Methylomonas sp. 11b: one gene and its partner. Each later gene encodes a partner of the first gene's protein in a complex. Links are inferred from orthologs where the notes say so. Each region holds a gene or a part of one and is shown on either strand. Other genes may lie near its edges.

What was found.
Region 2: the proteins of pabB (region 1) and METH11B_RS0115855 are in contact, whole or in part, in a solved structure (PDB 8RP0), measured with the Escherichia coli proteins. The link is inferred for Methylomonas sp. 11b from one-to-one orthologs.

What each region holds. Positions count from the first base shown.
Region 1 is NZ_KI911557.1:5,161,525-5,165,315, reverse strand. What follows is about bases 560-3,542. They hold pabB (aminodeoxychorismate synthase component I), read right to left. Parts: upstream 2,747-3,542; coding sequence 1,373-2,746; downstream 560-1,372. Other genes in these bases: METH11B_RS0124685 (hydantoinase/oxoprolinase family protein), read right to left, coding at 2,826-3,542; METH11B_RS0124700 (amino acid kinase family protein), read right to left, coding at 810-1,376; METH11B_RS0124705 (DUF2959 domain-containing protein), read right to left, coding at 560-817. Also shown: METH11B_RS0124710 (DUF6694 family lipoprotein), read left to right, coding at 1-156; more of METH11B_RS0124705, read right to left, coding at 158-559; more of METH11B_RS0124685, read right to left, coding at 3,543-3,791. UniProt on the Escherichia coli protein: Part of a heterodimeric complex that catalyzes the two-step biosynthesis of 4-amino-4-deoxychorismate (ADC), a precursor of p-aminobenzoate (PABA) and tetrahydrofolate.
Region 2 is NZ_KI911557.1:3,289,894-3,293,700, forward strand. Bases 429-3,427 are described here. They hold METH11B_RS0115855 (anthranilate synthase component II), read right to left. Parts: upstream 2,224-3,427; coding sequence 1,633-2,223; downstream 429-1,632. Other genes in these bases: METH11B_RS0115840 (TIGR03862 family flavoprotein), read right to left, coding at 429-878; METH11B_RS28670 (DUF2442 domain-containing protein), read right to left, coding at 1,168-1,437; METH11B_RS28675 (DUF4160 domain-containing protein), read right to left, coding at 1,397-1,570; trpE (anthranilate synthase component I), read right to left, coding at 2,220-3,427. In the rest of the region: more of METH11B_RS0115840, read right to left, coding at 1-428; more of trpE, read right to left, coding at 3,428-3,704. UniProt on the Escherichia coli protein: Part of a heterodimeric complex that catalyzes the two-step biosynthesis of 4-amino-4-deoxychorismate (ADC), a precursor of p-aminobenzoate (PABA) and tetrahydrofolate.

The DNA.
Region 1 (3,791 bases):
GCTGCCGGCAGCAAAGACTACGAAAAGTACGACAACTGGGACCAAATGATTTCCCAATACTCGCAAGAACGTATCGATCAAAACCGCAAGAAAACCCCTGACCAACGTGACAAAAACCCACCGGCACGGGTCGATTACAAAATGCACTCCATGTAATTTATCTGCGCACCGGGGCCGGCAGTTGTTTCTGTTCCACCAGAACCGCAACAAACTGGCTGGCCTCGCTGATGGTTTTCTCCATCACCTCGATCAATCTCGAAATATCCACACCAATTTCCATGAACTCGTGCCGCAGTGCAGCGATGGCATGGGCGTTCAGGTTGTGTTTTAAAAACAGCACCTGATCCTGAAACGCCGCCAATACCGGATGCATGCGGTTTTCCGCAGTTTGCAAGGCTTTTAACAACCGAGCGTATTGTTGCCGAGATTTTTTCAACTGCTGCTGGCTGCGCGCCTTCAAGGCCCGGTTGCTATATAAAGCCAGCTCGGCTTCCCATTCGTTGAACAGAGCCTCGCTAATCTCTTCCACTGCCTGAATCCTTTGACTGACTTGATCGGCCTTACCCTTGCATAGATCGTAGCGGCGCTTAAGCTGCTGATAGCGTTGTTCCATCGAACTATCCTGCACATTGACGATGCTTTTAAATTTATCCAGTGCATCGACGAATTGATCCCGGCTGTCCTTCAAGCTCTCGCAAGCCTGCCCAACCTGCATCACTACGATGTCGCGCTTTTGATGACCCAACAAGGACTCGCGGCTTTGGTAGTAAGCCTTGCGCAAACGTTTGTTCAGAATGGCTTTGATAAAATTAATCATGGTGGGACAGGAAACGGTCTTTATTAATCACTTTGATTTTGTAGTGTGCCTGGGCGGTGAAGCGTGGAAAAGCAGCGTCGAGTATGCCTTGTTGCTGTAAGCCCAGCAAACTCGCTTGCTCCGGAATCGCCGCCGATTTAACGATAATTAGCTCATCGGCGTTGATATAGCCAGCCAACCAGGCCGCCAAACTATCGGACGTTATATCCCAACTAGCGGCAATCCCGGCTTGATCTAATTGCTCGACTTGCGGAGACCAGATCAGCACCGGTTTGAGTTGCGACGCACAACGTATACTTTCCGCATCGGCGACGATTACAAACTCGGGCATTAGGCTCTGGATCAACAAGGCCATTTGCTGCATCGCCAGAATTGCCATCCGGTGTGCGGCGATATCGTCGAAACGCCATTGACTTTGCGCGATACGCACTTGTTCAGCAAACGGTCCGCCGCCGGGCACAATAACAATTGGGCCGGCGCGATTTGCGATTGCTGCCAAACAAGCGGGCAAGGCTGCTGTTTCCAGTAAGCTGCCGCCCAGCTTGATCACACAAGTCATGCGCTGAATTGTTTGAGCAACTGCAATAAGGCGGCGGCCTTGTCGAAGCATTCCTGATATTCTTCGTCCAGCACCGAGTCGTTGACAATGCCACCACCCGCCCAAAAACGTATCGTGCCGTGATTGTGGACCAGAGTACGAATCGCGATATTGGTATCCATATTGCCGTCAAAGCCTATATAACCAATTGCACCGCAATAGATGCCGCGCCGATGCGGTTCCAACTCCTCGATGATCTCCATCGCGCGGATCTTCGGCGCGCCGGTAATCGAGCCACCCGGGAAACAGCTGCGCAATAAATCGATGGCATGTTGACCGGCGGCAAGCTGGCCCGTGACGGTGCTTACCAAATGATGTACGGTGGTATAGCTTTCTACCGAGAACAGACTAGGCACCCATACCGAACCCTTCTTGCAGCTTTTGCCCAAATCGTTGCGCAACAGATCGACGATCATCACATTCTCAGCCCGGTCTTTGGTGCTGGATACTAAGTCTTCGATCTGCGCCTGATCTTCTTCCCAGTCGCTTCGACGCGGCCTGGTACCTTTGATGGGTTTGGTTTCCACCGCGCCGTCGGTAACTTTTAAAAAGCGTTCCGGCGAAGAACTTAAAACCTGCACATCCGGGAAATTGAGATAGGCACTAAAAGGTGCGGCGTTGATCTGCCGCAATACTTGATAAGCTTGCCAGGGGTCGCCCTGACAAGGGCTTTCGAAGCGCTGGGTCAAATTAATCTGATAACAATCGCCCTCTTTCAAATAATGTTTGATACGCCGAAAAGCCGTGGTGTAAGCATCTTTGTCCATATTGGCAACCGGCGCGTGCAGCACTTTAAATTCCGCAGTGTCAGCCGGTTTAGAAATCGCGCTGAATTCGGCGATTAGTCTTTGCTGCTCGCTTTCCGGTAAATCGATACTGACCAACCAGCTTTGCCGACGCTGATGATCGACAATCACCGCCCAGCGGTAAATGCCCACCGCCATTTCCGGCAGTTGTTCGGCGTCGGCGGCCATAGCCGGCAGTCGCTCTATGCGTCTGGCAAGATCGTAAGCAAAATAACCGATGGCCCCACCGTTGAACGGCAAACCGTCCACACTGGCCAACGGCACACCTAATTGCTGTTTCAATAACTCGAAAGGATCCTCCGCGCTTTCGCTAATCACGCCATCGCGCTCGATAAGGGTAATATTGCCACGCGTTTGCAGGGTTGCGATTGGGGCGTAGGCGATGATGTCGAACCTATCCTGCTTGCTATGCGGCTGGGTGCTATCCAGAAATACTGCCCAAGGCTGCTGCGCCAGCGGGGCAAATAATGTTGCACTGTCTTGAAAATAAGGCAGCGATTGTTTGATGGGTTTTGCTAAAGGCATTAAGGGGTGCTGTTAAACGGCCGGAATGTGCCGCAAGGACATGATTTGCAATACACCGATTTTACCCCAGCCACCGGCTTTAACCAAACCGGCCGGCAAGATAAGCCACGGCGGCGGCCGGCGCGCAGTCGGCAGCATCAATACCATTGGTTTTAGGGGTTGATGACAGCAAATCGTTAAAGTCCAGATACTCAACTCCCAAATCTCGAGCAATGTCCCGCGCCAAAAATCGGCCGACGCCAGCACCGACAAATTGGATTGCCGAGCGCGATTTTGCCTTTTGCAACTGCCTGACACACGCCTGACTAATTTTGTGATGTTGCTTGGCTTTAAGCTGCTCGGCAAATGCCGCCCAGAGTGCGTGATCGCTCTCACTGAACTCGTAACCGGTCAGTCGCGACAAGCGCCGGGCGCTGGCCGAAACCGACTTTTCCGCGCCATCGGCGGTATCGCTCTGATCGTGAGCTTCGTTTAAATCGCCGGTCAAGCGATACACATCGGCCATTGTCGCAAAATACTCGGCCATCAAGCCCATTTGTTGACCGTTGAATTCCGCTTCTTGCGCAATTGCCATTACCGCCGTGCGGACAATGCCGGTATACACTAGCTCGCCGCAGACCAAGCGCTGATAGTCGGTAAAGCCTTGGACTTTGAGCTGATGATTTTCGACCAGCAAAATATCGGTAGTGGTACTGCCTATATCCACAAATAAGGCATTTGGCAGGCGCTTTGCCACCAGTAACAAGCTGGCTAACCAGTTAGCGGAGGCGATGTCCATGCAATCGGCCGACTGAATTTGCGCTGCCGGCAAAAAGCCGCGCAAGCCGGCAAATACAGATACCCTCTCGGCGTTGAAATGCTCGCAAACTGCCTGAACGATAGCATTGACCCCCTGCTCGCGACTGGTAAAACAATCCACTAGCTCGCCGGTCATCGTCACGGCATGCTGGCAAGCTTGCAAATCGAATTGGCCGGCTAAATCGGCCAAGGTACCATGCAAGAAATCCACGCCCTTCCATAGCGGACAAGCCTGCTGAGCAACTGC
Region 2 (3,807 bases), 1.9 Mb from region 1 along the record:
CTGTCCTTGCCGCGCGGCTTGCCCAGACGATCTATGATGTTTGCCAAACTGCGATCCGGCAGTAAATCCAACTGTATCAACGCCGAACCGCTGGCGGCTATTTCATCACGCAGCGGCGCGGACAGCGCATAAATCAAGCCGCCTTCCAAACCGTACTCGGCTATCGTCAGTTCGCCTTGCTGGTTGAATGTCTCGCCGTTCTGATTTGTGAATAAGATGCTAACCGGCTTGAGCGGCTGGCCGGCAAAACGTTCGCGAAAATAGTCACTCCAGGCAATTTCAAAACCGCAGTTGACCGGCTTTAGCGGTTCAACGGCGATGCCGCGCTGCGCTAGCATTGATTGCCAAACACCCGTCGAACCCAGTTGCGGCCAACTGCCGCCGCCCAAAGCTAAAATAACCGCATCGGCCTGGACAATCCGCTCGCCGTCCGGCGTATCGAAGCGTAGTTCATTTTTCGTCCATCCCAGCCAGCGATGGCGCATGCGGAACTGTACGCCGTTGGAACGCAGGCGGTGCAGCCACGCTCGTAACAACGGCGCGGCTTTCATTTCGTTGGGAAACACCCGGCCGGATGTGCCGACAAAGGTTTCGATACCCAAGCCTTGTACCCAGGCTCGCAAAGCGTCCGGCGCAAACTCGTTAAGCAACGGTTCCAGTTCGGCGCGCCTCGCACCGTAGCGGGACAAAAACCTCTCGAACGATTCAGAATGGGTAATATTCATGCCGCCCTTGCCAGCCATCAAAAACTTGCGCCCGGCCGAGGGCATCGCATCGTAAACGGTGACGTTGAGCCCGGCTTGGCTCAATACTTCGGCGGCCATCAGACCTGCAGGACCAGCGCCGATGATGGCGACAGAGTGGTTAAAGGAAGTCAATGCGTGGCGAGGCTAAAGTTTCATGTTCTAACCAGCCTTTCCTTGCCAATATATGCCCAGGAGCGCTCCGACACCGACTAAGCTCACGCAATATCCCGATGTAAAAGGTTCGATAGAATATGAAAGAAAAAACGCCAAGCCGATGGAGATTAGAACGCACAATACAAATCGCCAATGTATTGCTCCCCAAATCAAGGAAAAGAGCTCATCCATGTTTTACGAAGTAGTGCCTTGATAGTTTGAATGAACGGTCGATACGGATTGCAAATCGAGATGTCATGCAGTTAATTTAGGACTGACTACTGGCTTGCAATGGAAATCTCTCCGGATGTTTGATCATCTCCACAGTCAAGTCGATATCCATTTCTGGCCAGTAAAAATGATTGGGTGAAGGCTCTTCAACACGGAGAATGGCATTGATAGGCTGATTTTTAAACCACGGAAAGTCATCATAAGACATGAATAACTCTTCGGTCCGAGTCAGCAACCATACGCCGTGACTGGATATGTGTGTCACTTCAGCCGGGGAAATGTTGTTGCCAAGCGCTAATGAGTTCATCGTAATGTTTCTCCACTAAAGATTCGATTTCTTTTAGCTGCTTTCTGGAATATCGATAGTTTTTTGCCAGCTCAATTTCCGGTTTAAGCCAAAATTTGGCCTCGCCGTCTTCGGAAACGATGTGCACGTGCATTCTAGGTTCTTCCCTTGAGAAGAAAAAGAAGCGGTAGCCCGCTTCTTTAAAGACCGTCGGAGTCATCGCGCCAAAAAATTCCGCAACATATCATGCCCATGTTCGGTCAGAATCGACTCTGGGTGGAATTGCACGCCTTCTATATCCAGGGTTTTATGCCTTACGCCCATGATTTCGTCGATATTTCCGGCTTCGTCCTGGGTCCAGGCTGTCACTTCCAGACAATCCGGCAAGCTGGTTTGTTCTATCACTAGCGAGTGGTAGCGGGTGGCGGTGAACGGGTTGCTCAGGCCTTTGAATACGCCGGCATCCTTGTGATAAACCGGCGAGGTCTTGCCGTGCATGATCTGCTTAGCGTGGATGATGTTGCCGCCGAACGCGTAACCAATGCTTTGGTGTCCCAGGCAGACGCCCAGAATCGGATATTTGCCGGCGTAGCGGTGGATGGTTTCCACGGAAATACCGGCTTCTTTGGGTGTGCAGGGGCCGGGGGAAATCACGATCTTGTCCGGGCGCAGCCCTTCGATGTCATCCACCGTCACTTCGTCGTTGCGCACCACCACCACCTCGGCACCCAATTCGCCGAAATATTGCACCAGGTTGTAGGTGAACGAATCGTAATTGTCGACCATCACCAATCTGACGCCGCTCATGCTTTGCCTCCGAGGCCGGCTTCGGCCATGCTGACGGCGCGGAACACCGCGCGGCCTTTGTTCATTGTTTCATCCCATTCGCTGCGCGGCACGGAATCGTAAACGATGCCGGCGCCGGCTTGAATGTGTAAGGTTTGATCTTTAATCACCGCCGTGCGGATGGCGATGGCGGTATCCAGATTGCCGGACCAGGAGATGTAACCGACTGCGCCGGAATAAATGCCGCGCTTGACCGGCTCCAGTTCGTCGATAATTTCCATCGCCCGAATTTTCGGCGCACCGCTGACGGTGCCGGCTGGGAAGGTGGCAGCCAGTACGTCGAAGGCGTTTTTGCCCTCCTGCAATTCGCCGGTGACGTTGGAAACGATGTGCATGACGTGCGAATAACGCTCGACGATCATCTTGTCGGTGAGTTTGACGCTACCGATTTTCGCTACCCGGCCGGTGTCGTTGCGGCCCAGGTCGATCAGCATCAAATGCTCGGCAATTTCTTTCGGATCGGCCAAAAGGTCTTTTTCCAGTTCCAAGTCCTGTTCGTGAGTCTCGCCCCGACGGCGGGTACCGGCAATCGGTCTGACAGTGATTTCATTGTCTTCCAGGCGCACCAGAATTTCCGGTGAGGAACCGACGATATGAAAATCGGCCAGGTTCAGATAAAACATATACGGCGACGGATTCAGGCAGCGCAAAGCCCGGTACAAATCCAGCGGCGAGGCGCTGAACGGAATCGACATGCGCTGCGACAATACCACCTGCATGCAATCGCCGTCGGTGATGTATTGCTTGGCTTTTCGCACCGCGTCTTCATAGCCTTGCTGGGTAAAGCCGGAGACAAAATCGTGTTCGTGCACGTGTTTAACGGCCGGATGCGCTTGCGGATTGGCTTGCAGTTCGCGCAGTTTTACCACCAGTTCGTCGAGTCTGGCTTTGGCGTTCTCGTAGGCATTGGCCTGCGACGGATCGGCATGGGTCAGCAACAGCATTTTGCCGGATAGGTTGTCGAACACCAGCAAGTCTTGCGACACCATCAACAGTATATCCGGCGCGCCGATAGGGTCGGGTTTGCCGCTGGGTTGTAGGCGCGGTTCGATGTAGCCGATGGTTTCGTAACCGAAATAACCGACCAGGCCACCATTGAAACGCGGCAAACCCGGCACGTCCGGCACGTTGTAGTTTTGCCGAAATTCTTCTATCCATTCCAACGGCTGCGGGTGTTCAAAAGTTTGCGTGTCCTGGCCGTCTTTTTCGACCGTGATGCTATGGCCGCTGATTTTAATGCGGGTTTTGCAAGGTAAGCCGATGATCGAATACCGTCCCCACTGTTCGCCGCCGTGCACGGACTCGAACAAATAGGAATAAGGGCCGTCGGCCAGCTTTAAATATGCGCTGAGCGGCGTATCCAGATCGGCCAGCACTTCGCGGCAGATCGGGATGCGGTTATAGCCTTGTTGGGCGTATGCGGTAAATTCGGCGGGTGTCATTATTATTCTCTTGAAGCAACCGGTTGTGCGACTCGCGATTGTAACGCACAACGCGCCCAGCAGCGACCCGCGCGGCTTAAAACTATGCGCGGCGAATTAGCGC